Regions from separate parts of the Vibrio algivorus genome, predicted to be linked through region 2. Evidence: predicted binding sites of a transcription regulator. Region 2 holds the regulator's gene; the other holds the start of a gene.

Region 1 (4,598 bases), on a different contig from region 2:
CCTAACGCTAATGCTTGAGTACCGAACCAATGCTCACCGGTTGCGACTTTTTCTAGATCAAGATTTGCACGATGCTCACGAATAAAGTCTTTAAATAGTACATGAGTTTCTTCTAACTCATGTTTGAACTTATCGCGCGCTTTATCAGTATTTTCACCAAACATGGTTAAGGTGCGCTTATATTCACCCGCTGTCATTTGCTCAAACTCAATATCATTCTTTTTCAGCAATTTATTGAAGTTCGGAATTTGCGCGATAACACCAATAGAACCAACAATCGCAAATGGCGCAGAAACAATTTTATCTGCAACACATGCCATCATATAACCACCACTTGCCGCCACTTTATCGACAGCTATAGTTAATGGAATCTTGGCATTTTTAAGTCGATCGAGTTGAGAAGAAGCAAGCCCATAGCCATGAACCATACCACCGCCAGACTCTAAACGAAGTAATACTTCATCTCCTTCTTTAGCCACAGAAAGAATCGCGGTAACTTCTTCACGTAAAGAAGAGACCTCTTTGGCATCAATGCTACCGTTAAAATCTAAAACAAATAAATGAGGCTTACGAGTATCAACCAGCTCACCAGATTTCGCGGCCTTTTTCGCTTCTTTCGCCTCTTTTTTGTTCTTTTCTTTTTGTTCTTTCTCTTGAGCTTTATGACGAGCTTTTAAATATGCTTCATCGTGTAAGTGCTCTTCTAGTTGTGAGACCGTTTCAGTATGCTTTTCTGACAAGTCAGTAATCTGCAATTCACCTTTCGCATGACCGCCCTTGCCACCGATTACTTTAATGCCAACAAACAATGCAATTACCGCAACGACGAACGTCACGACTTTGGCTAGAAACAGCCCATAATCCAACAAAAATTCCAATATCATTCCCTCAAAACTTGCGGTTTAGTGTATGGTAAGCGAGTTTACGTTGATGCTAACCACTTATTCTTTGAAATAGCGGTACATTATTGCATATACCCAAGTGACTTCAAGGTATAGCTATCGTTATATTTTGAAGTTACTTGGGTATATACATGACATACAGTTAGATTAAGGATTACATACGGTGAATTATTCAGTTTCCCCTTCAGCTCTTACTGGAAAAACCATTTTAGTCACTGGTGCTGGTGATGGTATAGGTAAAGAAGCAGCCTTACATTACGCTCAACATGGCGCAACCGTTATTCTACTAGGGCGCACCGTGTCCAAACTAGAAGCGACATACGATGAGATCGAGTCGAAAGGTTATCCACAAGCGGCGATTATCCCTCTTGATATGAAAGGGGCAACCAAACAGAACTACCTTGATATGGCAGATACGATTGCAGATCAATTTGGTAAACTCGATGGCATCTTACATAATGCGGGACTACTAGGTTCGATCACGCCATTTGAACAAATTGAAGAAAAGGCTTTTGATGAAGTGATGCAAGTCAATGTCAAAGCGCAACTACTAATGACTCAAGCATTACTGCCTCTGGTTAAGAAATCAGAAAACGGCCGCATTGTTTTCACCTCTTCAACGGTTGGTCATATTGGTAAAGCTTACTGGGCAAGTTATTCCATTTCTAAATTTGCAACCGAAGGCATGATGCAAATTCTGGCAGATGAGCTCAGTGACACCCCTATTCGCGTTAATGCGATTAACCCAGGCGCAACTCGTACCAAAATGCGAGCCTCAGCTTATCCTGCGGAAGACACTAATCTGCTAAAAACGGCCGAAGATATCATGCCGCTGTACGTTTACCTGATGGCAGCAGAAAGCCAAGAGGTTCACGGTCAATGCATTGATGCTCAACCAGAAAGAAATAAACTATTTAAATCATAAACCTTTAATGAGTTCATAATAGTCAACAAAGCCAGCAATTACGCTGGCTTTATTTTTATTCACTTGATTAATATCACTCTCTATCGAAATTAGCCTTCAACCACCTTCAAGAGTAACGAACCATCATAAAGTGCCTGCTTAATCAATGCCGCACCTGGCATAGTCGTTTGAGTAAAAAACTTACTTTCCACTAAAGGCACATCTTTATGAAAGATCGGTAAACTATACTGTTGCAAAGCTTGTTCAATGGCTGGAAATAAAATCGATTTTGCTTTGGTTAATGCACCACCTAATAAAATTTTCTCAGGGCTAAAGATATTTACCATAATAGCGATGCCTTTACCTAGATCTCTCCCTAGCTTCTCAATAGCTTGTTTGGCTAATTCATCACCTTCTAAAGCCGCTGAGCAAATTGTTTCCATCGTAATATTAGTGCTCGATAATATTGTTGGCTCGCCTTGCGCGACTTTTTCTGTCACAACACGGCACACAGCTTGAGAAGACGCAACCGTATCTAAACAACCACGTTTGCCACACTCACATACAGTACCATCAGGATCAATTTGAATATGCCCTAACTCACCGATGTTGCCATTACGACTGTAAGCCAAACGTCCATTTAAAATCACTCCAGCCGCAACGCCTTGGTGATTACTAATTAATAATGAATTATCAACTTCTTGTGAATGGCCAAATAGCATTTCTGCCAAAGCCCAAGCACAGGTATCATTGGCAATAAAAACTGGCACGCCTGTTTGAGCATAAATCGCAGGGCCTAGAGCTAAATCTTTAATATTAAAATGTGGCATCTGAATAACCACGCCTTCAGAAAAATTAACCAAAGCAGGGAGTGTTACTGCAATACTGGTCATCCGCTCAACTAAGTGGGCATTCTGAACAAAAAAGCTTTCAATTTCATCTAAGATTTGTTGTTGTAATCGAATTTGATCAGAGGCTTCTATCTCGACCTTATAATCGGTGACAACCTCCCCTCCAAGTTCGTGTAAAGCAATAATTAGGTAGCCTTTACCCAATCGAATAGACAAAAACTGCCATCCAGTATTATCGGTTTGCAGCCCCACAGCTGGACGACCCCGACTTAATGACTCTTGTACTACCGTTTCATGAATTAAGTGCCCTTCCATTAATTCACGCGAAATTTTAGTGATACTAGCTGGCGCCAACCCACTTAATTTTGATAGATCGATACGAGAGACTGGGCCAAATTGATCGATAAGTTTATATACACGACCTGTATTGACTTGCTTAATTTGATCAATGTGACCAGGTTGAGCCATGTACATAAAGTACTCCTTAAAAAAAACCAACTCAATTTTTTTACACTGCGAACTAATTGTGAAGCCCCATACAACCATTGCGTGACAAATATCACGGTTAAATTTCAATTAGTAAGACATTTGTATGATAAAACACCTTTTCGCAAGTACGCTCTATAATAGAGTGGATACATTTATTCACAGTATTTACTAAAATCACCGTTCAATTAGTGATAACGTAAAAGAAATTTTAAAATATAGATGGAGTTATGCATGTCTCAACGTTTAAGACGTACCAAAATTGTCACGACCCTTGGCCCTGCCACAGACAAAGATAATGTACTAGAAGATATCATCAAAGCTGGTGCTAATGTTGTCCGAATGAACTTCTCACATGGTTCGGCTGAGGACCATATTATTCGAGCAGAAAAAGTCCGCACTATTGCAGCAAAACTAGGCATTCATGTGGCGATTTTAGGTGACTTACAAGGCCCTAAAATTCGTGTATCAACCTTCAAAGATGGCAAAATTCAATTAAATATTGGTGATAAATTTACACTTGATAGTGATCTTGAAAAAGGCCAAGGTGATCAACATGCTGTTGGTTTAGATTATAAAGAACTACCAAAAGATGTTGGTCCTGGTGATATTCTTTTACTTGATGATGGTCGAGTTCAACTAAAAGTAACCAGTGTCGATGGCAATAAAGTACATACCGAAGTCACCGTTGCTGGCCCTCTTTCCAACAATAAAGGCATCAACAAAAAAGGTGGTGGTTTATCCGCTGATGCTTTAACTGAAAAAGACAAGCAAGATATTATCACGGCTGCAAAAATCAAAGTGGACTATCTTGCTATCTCCTTCCCACGTAATGGCGAAGATATGCATTATGCACGTCGATTAGCGCGTGACGCTGGTCTTGAAGCTAAATTAGTCGCCAAAGTTGAGCGCGCAGAAACGGTTATCAGCGAAGAGAGCATGGATGATATTATCTTAGCCTCTGATGTGGTGATGGTAGCACGTGGCGATCTAGGGGTAGAAATTGGTGATGCAGAGCTCGTTGGTGTACAAAAGCAACTGATTCGACGCGCACGCAGCCTAGACCGAAATGTAATTACTGCCACACAAATGATGGAATCAATGATCACAAGTCCGATGCCAACACGTGCAGAAGTGATGGATGTAGCGAACGCCGTTCTTGATGGTACCGATGCGGTAATGCTTTCTGCGGAAACCGCAGCAGGTAGTTTCCCAGTAGAAACCGTCAAATCAATGGCAGAAGTTTGTGTTGGTGCTGAAAAAATGCCATCAGTTAATGTGTCAAATTATCGCCTAGATCGTAAGTTCCAATCAGCAGAAGAAACCATTGCAATGGCAACCATGTACTCAGCCAACCATATGGAAGGCATCACTGCTGTTGTTTCAATGACTGAATCAGGACGCACCCCATTAATGATGTCTCGCTTAAGTTCTGGCCTGCCAATTTTTGCGCTA
Region 2 (19,498 bases):
TACGGCCAGAATACCGCCAAGGCCTTAATGGTCGATTATTATCTAAGTGTCGTTTTTTAATGTTGGCACAATTTCCGGAACGTTTTTCTGACACTATTATTGCTGAAATGCGTGGTGTTAGTGATGCACAAGGCAACTCACCATTTTGGCAATGGCTTAAGCAACATTTTTTCTCGATTGATTTCACATTGGCCGATTACTTAACCGGTATTGGTAGTAAAGGGTTTATCGCTGATTTAATGCCTAAGCTGCCGATTTATGTCAATTTGCTTAGTCCTGAAGCACAAGCAGTGATTGGTAAGGTTCATCAACAAACTGCTCCGGCATTAAAGTTGCTGGAACGAGAAGGGTTTTCTTGCCGTGGTTATGTCGATATTTTTGACGCAGGACCAACGGTTGAATGCGATCGTGAGCGTATTCACTCGATACAGCAATCGCTGCTAACTAAAGTGGAAGTGCGTACTCATTCTTCTTCACAGCAATACCTTATTGCCAATACGAAGCTACAAGAATTTAGAGCGACGTTGGCAAAAGCTGCTTACGATTCTGAACGCAATACGATTTATCTTGCACCAGATGTTGCAGAGCAATTATTAGTGGAAACTGGCGATAGCTTAAGAGTATTAGCTCAATAAAAACGCTGGGGTTTGTGAGTTTTTAGAAAGTTATTAATACCTTAAATAATAGTCACTTGGGTATAGAACTTGAACTATAGTTAATTGAATCATGATTATTGGAGAGGAAGCCATGGTAACGGTTGAAAAATTATTTGAACAACTTTGGCAAGATTACGTCAAACGTTTGTGTCCTTCGGCATCAAAAGTTCAAAAACTATTGAGTCAAAAAAGCGACAAATTAATCAACGACCATATTGCGTTACGAACCTTTTCAGGCAGTAAATTAGGATTAGCTCAACTGGCTAAGCATTTTGTACAGCTTGGCTATCAACCAGCCGGAGAGTACCACTTTGAAGCGAAAAAGTTGTACGCCCAACACTATCAACATCCTGATCCATTATTTCCCAAAGTATTTATTAGCGAATTATGCTTAGATCAATGTTCTGACACGCTTAACCAAATCGTTAATAAGCTGCTTCATGATTTACCAAGCCAATATAGTGATGATGTGCGGTTCTTATCTCAAGGACGGCCTTGGCGTGTCAGCAAAGAAGATTATCAAACTCTAGCGCAAGAAAGTGAATATGCAGCTTGGGTTGCTGCACATGGCTTTGGGGCGAATCATTTTACTGTGAGCGTCAATCATCTAGCGGGTTTTCTAGATCTTGAACAAGTGAATGACTTCTTAGTGTGGCATCACTTTGAAATGAATCATGCTGGTGGGGATATTAAAGGCAGTCAAGAGGTTGGTTTACAGCAATCTTCTACTTTAGCGGATAAGGTAAAAGTAGAATTTATCGATGGTGAGTTGGAGATCCCTGGTGGATTTTATGAATTTGCTAAGCGATTTGAGCAAGAAGATGGAGAGTTGTATCAAGGCTTTGTCACCGCTTCCGCGGATAAGATTTTTGAAAGTACTAATATGTAAAATATGAAGTCACTTGGGTATATACGTTTCTCGAAAAATTAAGCTTTTTCGAGAAACGAACTCTCTAGTTACGCGCTCGACGTACTTTTAATGCATGTGGCATTACACGGATACGTCTCATAATTTCAGCAAGATGCACTCGATCTTTGGTCGTCAATAATAGCGTGATGGTATACAAGCGACCATCACGTTCTTCTGTCGCAATGCCATGAATGTTTGAACCAGTAGAAGAGACTACATTCGTTAAATCAGCTAGTGCACCCTGACGGTTCTGCATGTCGACTTTTAACTCAGTAATGAATTCTTGTTCAAAATCTTTTGACCACTCAACCGCCATATAACGCTCAGGCTCTTTTTGATAGCCACGAACATTCGGACAGGTTTCACGGTGGATGACTAGGCCACGACCCGGTGAAACATGCGCAATAATGTGATCATCTGGAATTGGATGACAGCATTTCGCATAAGTGAGCAAAATACCTTCTGCGCCACGAATAGGTAGTTTCTTTTTCTTCGAGTTGCTAGAAGCGTTCGCTTCATCTTCAGGTACTGGCATTTCGGTCAGTTCGTCAGCATCGCCGAGTAGTCGACGTGCAATCACGATACTCATAAGCTCACCTAAACCAATGGCTGCCAGTAACTCATCGAGTGTTTTCAGTTTAAGATCGGAAAGTACATGTTTAATGTTGCCTTCACTAATGTCGCTGATAGACAGATCGCCTAGTGCGTGGTTGAGCAAGCGACGACCTAATGCCACCGATTCATCACGACGCATGGTCTTCAATACTTGGCGTATCTTAGTACGAGCGCGAGAAGTTACTACATAGTTGAGCCATGCGGCATTAGGGCGAGCCCCAGGTGCACTGATGATCTCAATGGTTTGGCCATTCTTCAGAGCTTTGCTAAGTGGGTATGGATTACGATCAACACGAGCACCAACACAGGTGTTGCCGACATCCGTGTGTACGGCATAGGCAAAGTCAACTGCGGTTGCGCCTGCCGGTAATTCAATGATGCGACCTTTTGGTGTAAAGACAAAAATCTCATCAGGGAATAAATCGGACTTAACGTGCTCGATAAACTCAAACGAGTTACCCGCACTTTGTTGTAATTCGAGTAGGCTCTGCATCCAACGCTGTGCTTTAATTTGCGCAGTGGTGCCGGAGCTATCGCCATTGGCTTTATAAGACCAGTGTGCAGCGACACCTTTATCAGCCATTTGATCCATATCTTCGGTACGGATCTGTACTTCAACCGGCACCCCGTGTGGGCCTACCATTGAAGTATGTAAAGATTGATAGCCATTGGCCTTAGGTACCGCAATGTAGTCTTTCATACGGCCTGGGCGTGGCTTATACAGGTTATGTACTTGACCTAATACTCGGTAGCAAGTGTCTGCGGTATCAACAATCACACGGAAAGCATAGATATCCATAATGGTATGGAAACGCTGCTCTTTAGTTCGCATTTTATTGTAGATAGAGTAAAGGTTTTTTTCTCGTCCGAGTACACGAACTTGTAAACCTGCTTCTTGTAAGCGGCCTTCAAGTTCACTGTGAATTCGTTGGATCATTTCTTTTCGATTGCCACGTGCTGCTTTGACGACTTCTTTCAAGACGCGATAGCGATTAGGGTACAAAGCTTCAAAACCGAGTTCTTCAAGTTCAGTTTTTATATTGTGGATACCTAAACGGTGGGCAAGGGGGGAAAAAATCTCAACCGTTTCACGTGCGATACGGCGACGTTTATCTGGGCGTAATGCGCCAAGAGTGCGCATATTGTGGGTGCGGTCAGCCAGCTTAATTAAGATCACGCGAATGTCTTGCACCATGGCTAAGATCATTTTACGGAAGTTTTCAGCTTGAGCTTCTTTACGATCGCGGAATTTGAGTTTATCGAGTTTAGAGACACCATCGACTAATTCAGCCACCGTTTCACCAAATTGAGCAGCAAGCTCTTCTTTAGTGACCTCGGTATCTTCTATTACATCATGTAATAACGCCGCCATTAAGGTTTCGTTATCAAGGTGCATTTCCGCCAGAATACGGGCTACCGCAACTGGATGAATGATGTAAGGTTCGCCGCTTGAACGACTTTGACCTTCATGAGCCTCTTTTGCGACCAAAAAGGCTTCACGCAGAGTCTCGATTTGAGACTCTGGTAAATATTCTTGGGCAACGGCCTTTAAACTTTCAAATAAGTACAATTGTTATACGCCCAGAATAGAGAGATTAACGGTGGTGAACGATGCTGCTTACTGCTGCTAATTCTGCCGCGTCTTGCTCTTGTTGTTCTTGGCGCTCACGTGCGTCGAGTACTTCTTTAGTGATCAAGCCTTCTTCGATTTCACGTAGTGCGATAACAGTAGTCTTATCATTTTCTTCAGGAACCAATGCATCTTTGTTGCCAGTTTGCATTTGACGAGCGCGGCGAGCCGCAATTAGGACTAGGTCGAAACGGTTACCGACTTTTTCAACAGCGTCTTGGACAGTTACGCGTGCCATGGTTGACTCCAATTAGTGAATTTTATTTAGAATGACGGGAAATTATACAGCCTTACTGTAACAGTTTCTAGCAATAACATTCCCGTTGAGAAATTTACTTTGTTCGCGCGTGTGCAGGAAATTACTCTGCCAACAACGCTTTTAACATGCCGTTATATTTAACCGCTTGTTTGTCTTGTTTTAGACGCTCTGCACGAATAATAGCTTTAAAGTCCATTAATGCAGCATCAAAGTCATCATTGATGATCAGATAATCATATTCATCATAATGAGAAATTTCAGATTTTGCCTTGCTCATGCGACCAGCGATCACTTCTTCGCTATCTTGTCCACGAGTATTTAAACGTCGCTCTAACTCACCATTAGATGGCGGTAAAATAAAGATACCTTTGGCGTGTGGCATTTGAGTGCGAATTTGACGTGCGCCTTGCCAATCGATATCTAAGAAAATATCGATACCTTTATTTAGGTTTTCTTCGATCCACACACGAGAAGTGCCGTAATAATTACCAAACACTTCAGCATGCTCTAGAAATACACCTTGTTCCATTAATTCAACAAAGTGTTGTTTTTCAACAAAGTGATAATGAATGCCATCTTCTTCTCCAGGACGTTTTTCACGTGTGGTGTGTGAAATAGAGACCTTCATTGCGTAGTTAGGGTTTCTTTCTAACATAGCAGAGATGAGGCTAGACTTACCCGCACCACTCGGTGCAGAAACAATATAAAGGGTACCTTTACCGATCATTATTCATTCACTTTTGTTGAGGCTTATCGTTACCATTTTAGTCAACTCGACAGTTTAGCCAAAGCATTAAAAACAATAAGGATAAAAAAGGGGAGCGAAGAGTAGCATAAGGGATAGGGAATTTGAATTAGTAAGCCCGTTTTGTCGATAAAATTAAATCGATATTCCCAAGTAACGTCAAGATGCAACGTGACGTTACTTGGGGATAGAATAGATAAGAGGCTTTACTTAGGAGTGACGATTTTTCACAAATACCGCAATGATTGCGCAAACAGCCAAAATTAAGCAGTAGAAAGAGTTCGAGACAATGTCTAGTGGTGACAATTGAAATACTGAGCCGAGTAATAATATTTGTGCGCCATAAGGTAAAAGACCTTGAGTGACACAAGAGAAAATATCCAACAGACTTGCAGAACGTTTCGCACTTACATCGTTTTGTACTGATAATTCACGCGCCACACTGCCTGAAACAATGATGGCTACCGTATTATTCGCAGTACAGAAGTTGGTTAGAGACACTAAAATTGCAATGCCTAATTCACTGGCTCTTGAGTTGGCTTTGGCAGAATGCTTTGCGCCAAATTGATGAATAATACGGCTCACTAGTTGCGTTAAAAAGGTTAAACCACCTTGCTGGCGCATTAATTCACTTAGACCTCCAATTAGCATCGACAATAAGAAGATTTCTTGCATATTGCCAAAGCCAGCATAAATATCTTTGCCTAACTGAGCGAATGCGTAATCTGGCACTGAATATAAGCTTACCCCACCGGCTAGAATAATCCCTAAAGTTAACACGACAAATACATTCAGACCTGAAACTGCTAAAACTAGAATGGTTAGATAAGGTAGAATTTTCAGCCATTCGATATCACCGGTTGCAGGTGTTTGAGTGGCTGTGCTGCTTAAAGCAAAAATCACAATTGCGATTAACGCTGCTGGAATGGCAATTTTGACGTTTTCGCGGAATTTATCTTTCATCTCACAACCTTGTGAGCGAGTGGCCGCGATAGTGGTATCAGAGATGATCGACAAGTTATCGCCAAACATCGCACCGCTTAATACTACCCCAGCGGTTAGTGGCATGCTCATGCCAGCTGATTGAGCAATACCAACCGCAACCGGAGCAACGGCAGCAATAGTGCCCATTGAAGTGCCCATTGCGGTAGCGATAAATGCCGAGATTAAAAAGATACCTGGTAAGATCATATTGGTAGGCAGCAAAGACAAGCCAAGGTTTACTGTGGCATCTACCCCACCAGATGCTTTAGCCACCGCCGCAAAGGCTCCGGCAAGCAAGTAGATCATGCACATTGCGATAATGTCTTGGTGACCAACCCCATTTAAAAATTGCTCAATCGCTTTATTGATTTTTTCTTTGCTTAATAAGATTGCAACAACAATGGCTGGCAAGGTAGCAATCGGAGCTGGCAGTTGATAAAACGCAAAATCAACACCTTGAATGGTTAAGTAAGTGCCGACGCCAATGAATAATGTTAGGAATACACCGAGTGGTAGTAATGCCAATGCGGACGGTGCAGGGCGATGAGGTGGAGTGGGTTTTGATGATTCAGGGGCAGACATAACACACCAATATAAATGGAAGAACAAAAACAAAATAGGCCGCGCAGAGTAAAGCTTGTACAGTGAGATGTCAACGTCTAGACGTCTAAATGTCTGTGTGAGGTGTTCTAAATCAGAATCGATATAAGACAGGAACAACGAAAAAGGCGACTTGATGGTCGCCTTTGTTTCACCGGTTATGTTCTTTTCAAGTTATCCAAACCTGAGATTATTTAGCGAGTTGCGCTTGGATAATAGGTTCTAACTTTTCAATGGGTAAATATCCTGGAATTACTTCATCACCAATTAACATTGCAGGGGTGCCTTGTAAGCCAAGTTGAGCAAATAATTGGTAGTTTTTAGTCACTTGTTGTTGGGTTTTATTTATCTCTTCTAATTGCTCACGAGTATCCGTTTTCTTTGCCACTTGAAGTAGTGACGCAGGGTTGTGACTACCTGGTTTGTTGACTAATAATTCACTGACCTCGGCAAACTTGCTTGGCTTATTTTGCCAAGTATTTAACGCATAAGTCGCCGAGTTTTGTTTACTATTGATCTCTTTTAGTGGCACTAAAATATCGATGACTTTTATCTCAGGATATTTTTTGGTTAGTTGCTGTAATACCGGCGTCAATTTTTTACACCAAGGACAGCTGTAGTCGGTGAAAAACGCAATTGTTAGCTTGGGATCTTTCGCGCCATAAGACGGCTGATCAGGGTTGTTATAGATATAGTCATTATTTTGTTGTAGTACGGCATCAAATTGGTTTTGCTGGTGGATATAGCGCTGTAAGCTTTCGTGTAGACTATCAACTACCTGTGGGTTATCGCGTAATATTTGATTGATCTCGTTAATTTTTTGCTCCGTCTCTTGTGGCAGTGCTGCAGCGTGTAGTGTGGCTGTCGTTAAGCTCATCATGAGAAGGCTAATCCAAATAAATGCGCGTTGTTTGTGTGTTGTTTTCATCATATTTCCTAAAAAGAGTTCTTAAATAATTTGCTAGAAAGTGGCAGTGTTAACTGATCCAAAGGCGAGCCAGTAAACCGATTGGTGAAGTAAAGCCCGTGGTAATGTGTTTTATTTCACCATTGCGAATAACAAAAATTGTCGGCGTGACATTAACCCCCCATTTCTGGCCTATTTGGCTATGAGGATCGTTAATGTTGGCAAAGTCCAATTGCTTATATTCAAAATATCGCTGCAGCTTGTGGGATTCTCCGGATGACAAAGAAACGCCGACGGTAGGGTAGTAATCACTTACCCAGTTGACACTTGGTGTGACAAATTGACATACCGAACACCAACTCGCCCAGAAATACACCACCACAGGTTTTTGTTGGCTAAGTGCCTCAATATCGATCCATTGTTGATGGATATCTTGTGCCTTGAGATTGAAATTGGCTTGCGTTGGTACCGACTGGCTGCGCCACAGATCGACCGCAACAGATACTACAATCAGTAAGACTAGATACTTAAATATTGCGATGAACTTTGACTTTAACGATTTCATTGAGCCCCTCCCGATGCTTGAGCTAGGGCTTGCATCACATCGTCACTGGAGTAGATCACCGGCAAAGCAATACCTCGTGGCGCTTGTGGTCCGTAGACAATATTAAACGGCACGCCAAAACGATTGTACGATTGTAAGTATTCACTCACTTGTGGATTAGGCACTGTCCAATCACCTTGCATACGGATAACTTTGTCTTGTTGCAATGCGTCATAAACCGGTTGTTGTAGCAGTACGCCGATCTTGTTGGCTTTACAGGTGATGCACCAATCTGCCGTCACATCAACAAACACTGTATTACCTATCGCGACTTGTTGTTTAATTGTCTGAGTATCTAGCGGTTGCCAGCTTAATTCGGCTGGTAATGGTGAGCGCCAATAATCAGCCGTTAAGCTTGCGATGAAAAAAATGACCGATGAGGCAATCAAAGCGATACAGCTAGTGATCGCCACTGAGCGTCCGCCAAACACCTGCACACTACGCCAAATCAGTAACAGTGAACCTAAGACGCTGATTGCCCATAAGAGTCCAGCCGATAGATGGGAAGAAAGTAAGCTAATTAGCCACACACAAGTCGACAGCATCATCAAACCAAAGAGGTTTTTAAGGCGATTCATCCATTTACCCGGCTTGGGTAGTTTTAAGGCGAGTGAAGGGCGCAGCGCCACCAATAACCAAGGCAGTGCCATACCGATTCCTAGACCGGTAAAAATCAGAAATAAAGTTGCCCAAGAAGCGCCGAGAGCAAACGCCACTGCGGTACCAAGAAAGGGCGCAGAACAAGGTGTGGCTAATAAGGTGGCAAACATCCCTTGCATAAAGTGACCCGAATGCTTGTTGCTTCCCTTAGTTGCCATCCAAGTATTGACCGATGAAGGTAAACGTAATTCAAACAAACCAAGCATATTGGTACCAAAAATCGCCGTCACCAATACCATTAAGCCAAGGAAACCTGCGCTTTGAAATTGAATGCCCCAACCAATGGATTGACCAGACCATTTGAGTATCGCCAAGCTGGCGGCAATTAACCAAAACGAGCTGATGATACCCGCTGCTGAGGCTAAAAACTGCATCCGTATTTGTGATTTCTGTTGGCGTTCGGCGCTTAATACTGAGGTAAGCTTCATACCTAACACTGGCAGTACACACGGCATCACATTAAGAATTAAGCCACCTAGTAAAGCAAATGCAAACATGGTTAATAATGATGAGCCAGTACTTGCTTCGCTTACACTTCCATCGGTTAATGCAATGGTTTGTTCGGCAATAAATTGTTTACCGACGATGGTGATTTGAATCGATTCGCCACTCAAATCCGGCTCGCCTAGCCAGTTAGAAACATCAAACCAAGCGGTTAACTGATTACCATCAATTGACAACCTAGGATGAGAAAAACTGCTGTCTGCAACCTTTTCTGCCTTACCATCAATAAATAAGTCCGGTTGCTGCCAACCTTGTTGACTGGTGAGGGAAACTTGTAGCTTATTGCTCGCTGCATCCCATTTGGCTTGAGTCTCTGTCAACATTGAGGAACCTTGCGGTACTAAGCTCATCGCTTGAGCATAGCGACGCATAGCATCTGGTTCGGCTTTTAACTCAGAGGCTGTGAAATTGAGTTCTAACGGATAGTCGGTGATAACGCATACCGTTGAACAAGACGATAAGCTTAAATTGGCCTTAAAGGTGGCAGGTTGATGACGATTTGCGATTTTTATCGACAGTGGAAACACCACATCATGTTTGTAGCCGAGGGTTTCAATGCCTAAAACATCGAAACGCTGAGGATAAGGCCAGTGCCAATCTACCTGATTAATATTGCTTGATGCTTGCCAATTAAGTTCCGGTGACACGCCACCTTCACCCGGAGAGCGCCAATAGGTTTTCCACTCATCGGCGAGCTTAACTTCAATAAAACCAGCGGCGTTATTGTTCTCATCAACCTGTCCGGTTAACACAAATTGCACCTCAACTGGTGGATGTTGTTCAGCCTTTATCCAGCCGGTGGTCGGCGGGGCCGCCATTAAATGGGCGCTAAATAATGCGCATAGCCCTAATAACCAAGCACTTAATCGAGAAAGCTTTGGCTGGAAGCATATGAATACAGTAAAAAATTGCATTGGTATTCCTAAAAATGAAAATAACAAGATACGGCTTCTAAAATACGGTCTCTTAATAAAAAGAGAATGATGAAAAGAGTTAGTCGTTATTAGTCATTCTTGGAAAGTACAAAGCTCCAAGTGACGTCGCCGTTTGGGAACGGGAGGTTTATGGAAGATTTGGTGGGATGTGAGGCTAAACCAAAGGAAAGCCGCAATCATTAAGCTCGGCAGTAGGTTACTAATGACCACACTGTCGAGTTGATGAAAATGAAATTGCAGCAGCTTTTCTGATAAATGGCATTCACTAGTGTTATTAGATTCAGCCTTTTCATTGCTGCTTAGTAAAGTTAATTCTTGAGTGTTGTTCGTTGGTTGAGAAGCTGACACTGAACAAGCTGCCGATAACACATTCATATTTTTCATCAGACACACCAAAATCACCCACAGCACAAGAATTAGCGCCCAGTGAGTTGAGTTAGATGTACGAAGATGATGCAGTGTTTTCAAAGCATGCCTTTGTGAATGATACTACCTAGCTACTATAGAAAGACAGATGATGATAGCTTGAGTTCGAATAGGCATCTTTTTGATTGTAACTAGGTGTGAATGTCTTTAACACAAACAACAAAAAGCCCTCAACAAAGAGGGCTCGTTTGGTATTGATTTTATGCTATTGATTACTCAATATTCTGGATCTGCTCACGCATCTGCTCAATCAATACTTTCAATTCCACACCCGATGCTGTCACATCGGTGCTGATCGACTTAGACGCAAGCGTATTGGCTTCACGGTTGAATTCTTGCATCATGAAATCCAGTTTACGACCACATGCACCACCTTTTTTCATGATGTTAGTGGCTTCTTTGACATGAGAATCTAGGCGATCTAGCTCTTCTGCGACGTCTGATTTTTGCGCCAGTAGAATCAGTTCTTGTTCAACCCGTGAGCTGTCGAGTTCAATTTTCGCTTCTTCAAATTTGTTGAGTAGGCGGTCGCGTTGCCATTGTAGGATCTCTGGCATGCGAGCGCGTACTTTGGCGGCTTCTGCCGTGATCGCTTCAAGGCGTTGGTCGATCAAGGCTTTCATGTTGGAACCTTCACGGCCACGCGCATCAATGAAATCGCTCATTGCTTCTTCAAACGCTTCAAGTAATTCTTTTTGGATGGTATCCATGTCTTGCTCTGGTGCTTCCATCACACCCGGCCAGTTCATCACTTGGAATGGGTTGATACGAGACTCTTCACCGGTTAGAGACATCACTTGATTGGCCGCTTTGATCACTTGCTTGGCCAGATCTTCATTAATGTTAAGATCGCTTTGCGCTTTTGAGTTGGCTTCAAAACGTAGGTGACACTCCACTTTGCCGCGTGCTAAACGCTTACGAAAACGCTCACGTAAGATTGGCTCTAGGCCGCGAAATTGCTCTGGTAGGCGGAAGTACGTTTCTAGGTAACGTTGGTTGACACTGCGGATTTCCCACACTGCGTTGCCCCAATCAGATTTGATTTCTTTACGGGCATAAGCGGTCATGCTGTAGATCATTAGACTTTCCTAAAAGCGAGAATATGGATAATTTTCTGTCGCTCATGTTAGCACAAGTCATGGCGAAAATGAGTAAACTCGCAACGTCAAGATCGCTTTTTGATGGCAAGATCGTTATAATCGGCCCCCAATTCTATCGCTAATCAGGTATTTCTTTATGTCTTCAAGTTTACGCCCAAATGATCGCGCTGCTGATCAAGTTCGTCCTATTAAAATGACTCGTAACTATACGGCTTATGCTGAAGGTTCAGTATTGGTGGAATTTGGTAATACCAAAGTATTGTGTAATGCCAGTGTTGAAGAAAAAGTACCAGGTTGGTTAAAAGGCCGAGGTAAAGGTTGGGTCACCGCTGAATACGGTATGTTGCCTCGTGCGACTCATACGCGTAACCGTCGTGAAGCCGCCAGCGGTAAACAAGGCGGTCGTACTATGGAAATCCAACGTTTAATCGCGCGTAGTTTACGTGCTGTCGTCGATTTGGATGTACTAGGCGAAATGATGATCACGGTTGATTGTGATGTGATTCAAGCAGATGGCGGTACACGTACTGCCTCTATCTCGGGTGCAAGTGTGGCATTGGCCGATGCAATTCAATCACTAGTCGCTTCAGGTAAATTGAAAAAGAACCCAATGAAGTGTCATGTTGCCGCGGTTTCTGTGGGAATTTTAGGCGAGCATGCATTATGTGATTTAGAGTATGTAGAAGACTCTGCTGCCGATACCGATATGAACGTCGTAATGACCGAAGAAGGTAAGATGATTGAGGTTCAAGGTACCGCAGAAGGCGAAGCGTTTTCTCGTACAGAGTTGAACCAATTATTGGATTTAGCCGAAAAAGGCATCAACGATATTATCGCAGTCCAGAAAGCCACTCTGGCGGAATAGTTTGTTTTTATAGCTCCTCATTGAGGGGCTATTTTTTTGAGTATAGTTTGAGTCTGTTATGTTCATTACAGCTGAAATTGAAGATGAAACCCTCTAGTGACTAGAAACTAAGAACTAGAGATTAAATAGAGATATTTTATGAAAGCATATCAACGTGAATTTATTGAGTTTGCCTTAGAAAAGGAAGTTCTGAAGTTTGGCGAGTTTACTTTAAAATCTGGCCGCATTAGCCCATATTTCTTTAATGCCGGTTTATTTAATACTGGACGTGATTTAGCTCGTTTAGGTCGTTTTTATGCTGCTGCTTTAGCGGATTCAGGCATTGAATTTGATGTGCTATTTGGCCCAGCTTATAAAGGTATCCCTATTGCAACGACGACCGCGGTAGCACTGGCGGATCATCATGAAATTGATACACCATACTGCTTTAACCGTAAAGAAGCGAAAGACCACGGTGAAGGTGGTAACTTAGTTGGTAATCCACTTGAAGGCCGTATTATGTTGGTCGATGATGTGATTACTGCAGGTACCGCGATTCGTGAGTCGATGGAAATCATTAAGGCTAATGGCGCTGATTTAGCTGGCGTATTGGTCGCGATTGACCGTCAAGAAAAAGGCAAAGGTGAATTGTCTGCGATTCAAGAAGTGGAGCGTGATTTCGGTTGCGCAGTCATTTCGATCATTAGCCTAGGTGATCTGGTGACTTATCTTGAAGAAAAAGGTGATAACGCTCAGCAGTTAGAATCAGTAAAAGCTTATCGTGAGCAATACGGTATTTAATTTTTTCAATTAACACTCTTAATCGATCTAACCCTGTGGCTATCTTAGTCATGGGGTTTATTTTTATTTACAGTGTGTAACTTTTTATATACACCATAACAAAAACGTCATTTTAGGTAGATTTGCAGAATATTTAATCAATTTTGTATTTTGTAACCTCGATTTACTGCTAGAAACTGGGTAATGTGTCAGCTTAATATTCCGTAAAACAATAAAAGAAAAAGCAGATGAGTAGTTCAAAGATTTTAGGCAGTACTTTGATTATTGCTGGCACGACAATAGGCGCAGGTATGTTGGCGTTGCCAATTGCTTCGGCAGGCTTAGGTTTTAGCACTTCTTTAATCATCATGATTGGTATGTGGGCCTTAATGGCGTATACCGCATTGCTGATGCTAGAGCTGCACCAACATGCCGATTACGATGCCACTCTACACACGTTAGCGAAACAGTTTTTGGGTGACAAAGGTAAATGGGTTGCAACGTTTGCCATGTTGTTCCTTTTTTATGCGCTATGTGCAGCTTATATCGCTGGTGGCGGTGGTCAGTTTAATGCCAAGTTACATAATTGGTTTGCTATTGATGTTTCTAATGGTATTGGAACGCTGATTTTTACCATTATTATTGCGGCGATTGTGACGTTTGGTACTCAATCAGTGGATCGGGTAAACCGCGTGCTATTCACCTGTAAATTGATTGCCATGGCGGTCATGCTGTTCTTCTTAACGCCTAATATTCAAGCGGTTCATCTACTTAATATGCCATTAGAAAAAGGCCTGATTATTGCTGCATTGCCAGTGATTTTTACCTCTTTCGGTTTTCACGGCAGTATCCCTGCGGTAGTTCGCTATTTAAATCTCGACATGAAAGCTTTGAAGAAGGTAATGGTTCTCGGTTCTTTATTGCCGCTAGTGGTTTATATTTTATGGCAGTTGGCCACGCTAGGGGTGGTTGACCAAGCGACATTATCTCAAGCCGGTGATGTAACGGCATTAGTCGGTACTTTATCTCAAGTGATTCATAGCTCGGTTATTTCTCAAGTGGTCTCAGTGTTTGCTGATTTAGCATTAATTACTTCTTTCCTCGGGGTGAGTTTAGGGCTATTTGAATTTTTAGGCGACAGCTTGAATAAAAACCAAAGTAAAGGTGGCCGTGTTGTTATTGCGGTGGTGACCTTCTTGCCACCGCTGTGTTTTGCTTTGTTTTATCCACAAGGCTTTATCATGGCTCTAGGTTATGCGGCGATTGCATTGGCGATACTCGCTATTTTATTGCCGGTGACGATGGTGATGAAATCTCGTGCACAACACCAAGATAAACAAGACTTCACCGTCTCTGGTGGGACGCCAGCTCTAATGCTAACGCTAGCAGCTGGTGTGGTGATTATTGTAGTGCAGGTGATGATTAGTCTTGGAGTGTTGCCGGCGATAGGGTAAATTAGTTCCTAGTTCCTAGTTCCTAGTTCCTAGTTCCTAGTTCCTAGTTCCTAGTTCCTAGTTCCTAGTTCCTAGTTCCTAGTTCCTAGTTCCTAGTTCCTAGTTCCTAGAAGAAGAATATAGGGGATTTACTCAAAGCGCGCCGAATCGTTAAGCTCATAATAGTTTACAGCGCGCGGCATGAGATTCCCGCTCTCGCTAAGGCTCGTCTGGAATGATGTTTTTTCGGGCTAGTCACCTGTTTCGTGTAACAGCGAGTGTATTATTAAATGGTAATCGTCATCCTGAAAAGCGACGTAGGAGCGCAGTTCAGGATCTCCCAAAGCGTGCTGAGATTGGACTATTTCTTTGGTGAGTAATGTGCGGTAGGAGATCCTGAACTACGTTCGTGCCTCACTATTCAGGATGACGGGGTTTATTTTTTGTATCCGCTTGTCTCTTTATCCTTGAGACTCGAAGCGCCCTAGGTTGTCGTGACAACAATTCGCTGCAAAAATCATCACTACGTCAACGCTCACTTTGTTAGTTTAAATTTATGAGAACAGCACTTAAGATGATGCTTTCGATAATCTTTTCGCTTTTTCTAGCAGCGAAGCGAAACTAGGGACTAGCACCTAGAAACCTAACAAAAAAGCCACTGAACTTACCATTCAGTGGCTTTTGGTTTTCTTATACGACTCAACGCGATGTAAAGGCTTAACGCGTTCCGTATACCACGATAGTTTTACCGTGTGCAGAAATCAGGTTCTGCTCTTCTAGCATCTTCAAGATACGGCCAACAGTTTCACGTGAACAGCCTACAATCTGACCGATCTCTTGACGAGTGATCTTGATTTGCATGCCATCTGGGTGAGTCATTGCATCGGGTTGTTTTGCTAGGTTAAGGAGTGTTTGAGCGATACGACCTGTTACGTCTAGGAATGCTAAGTCACCAACTTTTTGGCTAGTGATTTGCAAACGTTTTGCCATTTGGGCAGAAAGGCGCATCAAAATATCTGGGTTAACTTGGATAAGTTGACGGAATTTCTTAAATGAGATTTCTGCAACTTCACAAGGAGATTTTGCACGAACCCAAGCGGTGCGCTCTTGGTCTTCTTCAAAAAGACCTAATTCACCAATGAAGTCACCTTGGTTCAAGTAAGACAAGATCATCTCTTTGCCTTCTTCATCCTTGATTAATACTGCCACAGACCCTTTAACAATGTAATACAGAGTTTCTGCTTTCTCACCAGCGTGGATCAAAGTACTTTTTGATGGGTACTTGTGAATATGACAGTGAGATAGAAACCACTCTAATGTTGGATCTGTTTGAGGTTTACCTAGAACCATAATTTGTTACTTCCTCTACAAGGCTTGCTCAGTTTTGAGTCATTCATCCTGAGACCGGCTAAACTGGTCAAATAGAATAGGTGTTAATTGTTATTGCTGCAAGTCGTGTTGCAGTTGTGCATTTATACTACCCCTTTCTAGGTCGGATTTCTTGACTTTGATCGGGTAACTATGGGGTTTTTCACCTTTAAATTGTGTTCAGTGTCACAGACTAGTCACTAAGTGTGTTCTGAGTAACACTTTTAGGCGATTTTGCCTGTTTCGATTAGCTGATGAAGCAGTGGTTGAATGATTAATTCCATTGCAAAACTCATCTTGCCACCAGGCACTACAAGGGTGTTATGGCGTGACATGAATGAGCCTTCAATCATTGACAGTAGATATGGGAAGTCGACGTTTTTAATCCCACGTAAGCGAATCACCACAAAGCTTTCATCTAAACTTGGTATGCCCTTGGCATTAAGAGGGTTGGAAGTATCGACAGTGGGTACGCGCTGAAAGTTGATGTGAGTACGAGAAAACTGCGGTGTAATGTAATTTAAATAGTCGTCCATTGAGCGAACAATCGAATCCATCACGGCTTCTCGTGAATGGCCGCGATCACGGGTGTCACGGACGAACTTTTGAATCCATTCAAGGTTTACAATCGGCACCATGCCAATCAAAAAATCCACATGTTTAGAAACACTCACATCGCCATCGACGACGCCACCATGTAAGCCTTCATAAAACAATACATCGGTATTTTCAGGTAGGTCTTGCCATGGAGTAAAGGTACCGGGCATTTGGTTATAAGGGACAGCTTCATCAAAGCTATGCAAGTAACGGCGAACTTTGCCGCTGCCATTTTTACCGTATTGATTAAAGAATTCAGATAGAGCAGGGAAGTCATTGGCTTCAGGGCCAAAGTAACTGATGTGTTTACCTTGTTCTTTGGCTTTACGGATCGCAACGTCCATTTCGGGGCGAGTGTAGCGATGGAAGCTATCACCTTCTACCCAAGACGCTTTAATATCCATCATATTGAACATTTTTCGGAAGGTTTCTGAGGTAGTGGTGGTACCCGCACCAGAAGAGCCCGTTACCGCAATAATAGGATGTTTTGCCGACATGATAATCCTTTCTTTCGACTTATATTTTGAATGACAGTGTAGAGGAATGACTGGCAAGAATAAATAGTGGTGCGTATTGACTCTAATTCAATTCATTAATCGGTTTAATATCCACGCTTTCATGCAGCTCAGAAAAGACAATGGCTACACTGCCAGACTTTAACTGCCCTTTGACCTGCTTTATTTTGGTTTCAAGTGAGGTTTCCTGCATACCGTAGTCGGTGCCCTCACGTAAAATAAATTCTTTGATAAGATTCTCTAAGGTGTCAGGATCGATGTCTTGCCATGGAATGATCATTGATGTGGCCTTTAATTATGGGAATGTTAAAAACGTTGACGATAGCCAAGGGTCAGTGAAAAATCAGCAGAATTATCGCTGTTGATGACATTTTCAGTAAAGGAGAATTCAACTGCTGCAAACCCGAGGCTGTAACGATAGCCGACAATCGGTTCAAAGCTAACCATACTTAATTCATTTTCATCGTTATGAGTTGCGCCTTGTTGCATTCTAAATTCCGCTAAAATGGAATGTCGCTCATTGAATAAGTATTGATAGCTTATACTGCCATTGGTGGTGAATTCACGTAAATTAACTAGATCAATACTATCAGTATCATGATGGACAAAGTTGACACTGGTATAAAAACGGTTGGCATCGGTTAAGTAAAAAGCGTAGTTCAATTGAATGGCTTGCTCGAAAGAGGATTGAGCGAAGTTGCCATTAAATACTTTGTTGTAATACAGTGCGCCACCTAGTGATAGTGCTTGGCGTTTAGTTTCGAATACTGTTTTTTCAACATACAGGTTTAATGCATTATTTAATGTATCGCCCTGAAAGTCCTCAAGCGTAGTCCCCGTTTTTTTGTTTTTAATATAAAAGCGATCGTTATCGACATCGTGCCGACCATTATCATCTAATCCGAGTGCATCATGAAAACCGTTCACTAGGCCATCAAGTTTGTTATTGCCGGCAAAGCGATATAAATAGTTAACGTCGATTTTCCAATCGTCGGCAGGCGCGTAAATAAACCCGATATTGACATCATTTTGATAGTAATCAGCGATATAATCCGCTCCATCAGCCCATACGCTTGATACCGTGCCTTGACCATATACTTCAAGAGTGCCTTTTTCCCAACCAAAGGCATCACGAGTTTTCAATGATAAGCCCATGGCTGGGATTGGTGCCTGGGTTAAGGTCAATAATGGTCCGAAATCAGTATAATTATCTGGCGCTGAGTTTGTCGCATGTACTTGCAGTGATAGTAAGCCGAATAGTATTAACATGGAGTGCTGTAGCGGAGACATGGTTTTGATCCCTTTACTTTTCAGCGCTATAAAAAATTTGAGATAACCGTTGAGCGCCAATTTTTTGACAATAGACATGAGTCATTGGTTGGCCGGTTCTTGGAGACAAATCAAGCAGGTTAATACAATGCACCAAATCAGCTTGTTGCTGGCGTTCTAACTGTAATTCAAATTGTAGCGATTCACGGTAAAGCGTATCCGGTAAATGAGGTTTTACTTTTCGTCGGTAATCACGAAATTGCTGTAATAAAGGTTCGGTTCGCTCAATAGCGTTATCTAATTGCAGCCATTGTTCTTCAGTTAGACTTAATTCGTGTTCATCAAGCCATTTTAATAACAAGACTAGGTTGACCTTACCTTTATACCTATTTTGTAATACTAGGCAGGCTTCCTTAATTTCACGTACGCCATAATGCTGCAAACTAAATTGCCATAAGCGTTCGAAGGTTAAAGGTAGAGGTCTATATTGGTTCATTAGGGATTCAGTGATTCCAGTTCTTCTTGTAGTGCCATCCATTCCATCTCAACTTCTTCTAATTGAGCTTTACTGTTGGCTTGCAATGTTAATACTTGGGTAAGTTTAGCTTTGTTTTCATCTTGATAGAGTGATACATCGCCAAGTTGTTGTTCGGCATCCGCTAATTGCTCGCCTAGTTTGTCCATTTTTGCTTCGAGTTGTGTCAGCTTTTTGCGAATTGGTGCAGTTTGTTTGCGTAATTCAGCTTCTAGGCGCTTTTGTTCTTTACGTGCCGCGGCGCTATTTTGGCTAGGCTCTAAGTTTGTCTCTGGCTGTGCATCTTTCTTATCTTGTTTTTGTTGTTCGGTCAGCCATTTGTAGTAATCCGCTAAATCACCATCGAAAGGGACAACTTGTTTGGCATCGACAAGGTATAAGTCGTCGGTCGTAGCGCGCAATAAGTAACGATCGTGGCTGACAATGACCATTGCCCCTTCAAAGGTTTGTAATGCCATCGTTAATGCTTGACGCATATCTAGATCAAGGTGGTTAGTCGGTTCATCGAGCAAGAGTAAGTTTGGTTTTTGCCACACTACTAAGGCTAGAACGAGCCGAGCTTTTTCGCCACCAGAGAATGGGGCTACTTTATCGAGTGCTTTATCGCCAACGAACCCAAAGC

Evidence for each region. Region 2 encodes CRP, which controls carbon source genes, mostly activating them, when cyclic AMP is high. Its sites were predicted from a motif close to TGTGANNNNNNTCACA; they were not measured.
Region 1: a site for CRP is predicted at 3,206-3,221, ahead of mlc (sugar metabolism global transcriptional regulator Mlc). Genes of this name have one in related genera too.

The regions. Positions count from the first base shown of each region.
Region 1 is NZ_BSPV01000009.1:404,969-409,566, reverse strand. Features, by position in the region: gene sohB (protease SohB) at 1-884, opposite strand, end outside; gene QQJ93_RS14220 (YciK family oxidoreductase) at 1,066-1,827, shown strand; gene mlc (sugar metabolism global transcriptional regulator Mlc) at 1,917-3,131, opposite strand; gene pyk (pyruvate kinase) at 3,378-4,598, shown strand, end outside.
Region 2 is NZ_BSPV01000005.1:131,117-150,614, forward strand. Features, by position in the region: gene astA (arginine N-succinyltransferase) at 1-635, shown strand, start outside; gene QQJ93_RS08875 (DUF1338 domain-containing protein) at 748-1,545, shown strand; gene spoT (bifunctional GTP diphosphokinase/guanosine-3',5'-bis pyrophosphate 3'-pyrophosphohydrolase) at 1,610-3,751, opposite strand; gene rpoZ (DNA-directed RNA polymerase subunit omega) at 3,777-4,049, opposite strand; gene gmk (guanylate kinase) at 4,171-4,794, opposite strand; gene QQJ93_RS08895 (Na+/H+ antiporter NhaC family protein) at 5,026-6,381, opposite strand; gene QQJ93_RS08900 (DsbA family protein) at 6,590-7,327, opposite strand; gene QQJ93_RS08905 (protein disulfide oxidoreductase) at 7,377-7,871, opposite strand; gene QQJ93_RS08910 (protein-disulfide reductase DsbD family protein) at 7,868-9,988, opposite strand; gene QQJ93_RS08915 (hypothetical protein) at 10,082-10,393, opposite strand; gene QQJ93_RS08920 (YicC/YloC family endoribonuclease) at 10,648-11,514, opposite strand; gene rph (ribonuclease PH) at 11,672-12,400, shown strand; gene pyrE (orotate phosphoribosyltransferase) at 12,539-13,180, shown strand; gene QQJ93_RS08935 (aromatic amino acid transport family protein) at 13,408-14,613, shown strand; gene crp (cAMP-activated global transcriptional regulator CRP) at 15,310-15,942, opposite strand; gene QQJ93_RS08945 (phosphoribulokinase) at 16,185-17,054, opposite strand; gene QQJ93_RS08950 (YheU family protein) at 17,137-17,352, opposite strand; gene QQJ93_RS08955 (DUF3187 family protein) at 17,379-18,362, opposite strand; gene QQJ93_RS08960 (TIGR02444 family protein) at 18,376-18,837, opposite strand; gene QQJ93_RS08965 (ABC transporter ATP-binding protein) at 18,837-19,498, opposite strand, start outside.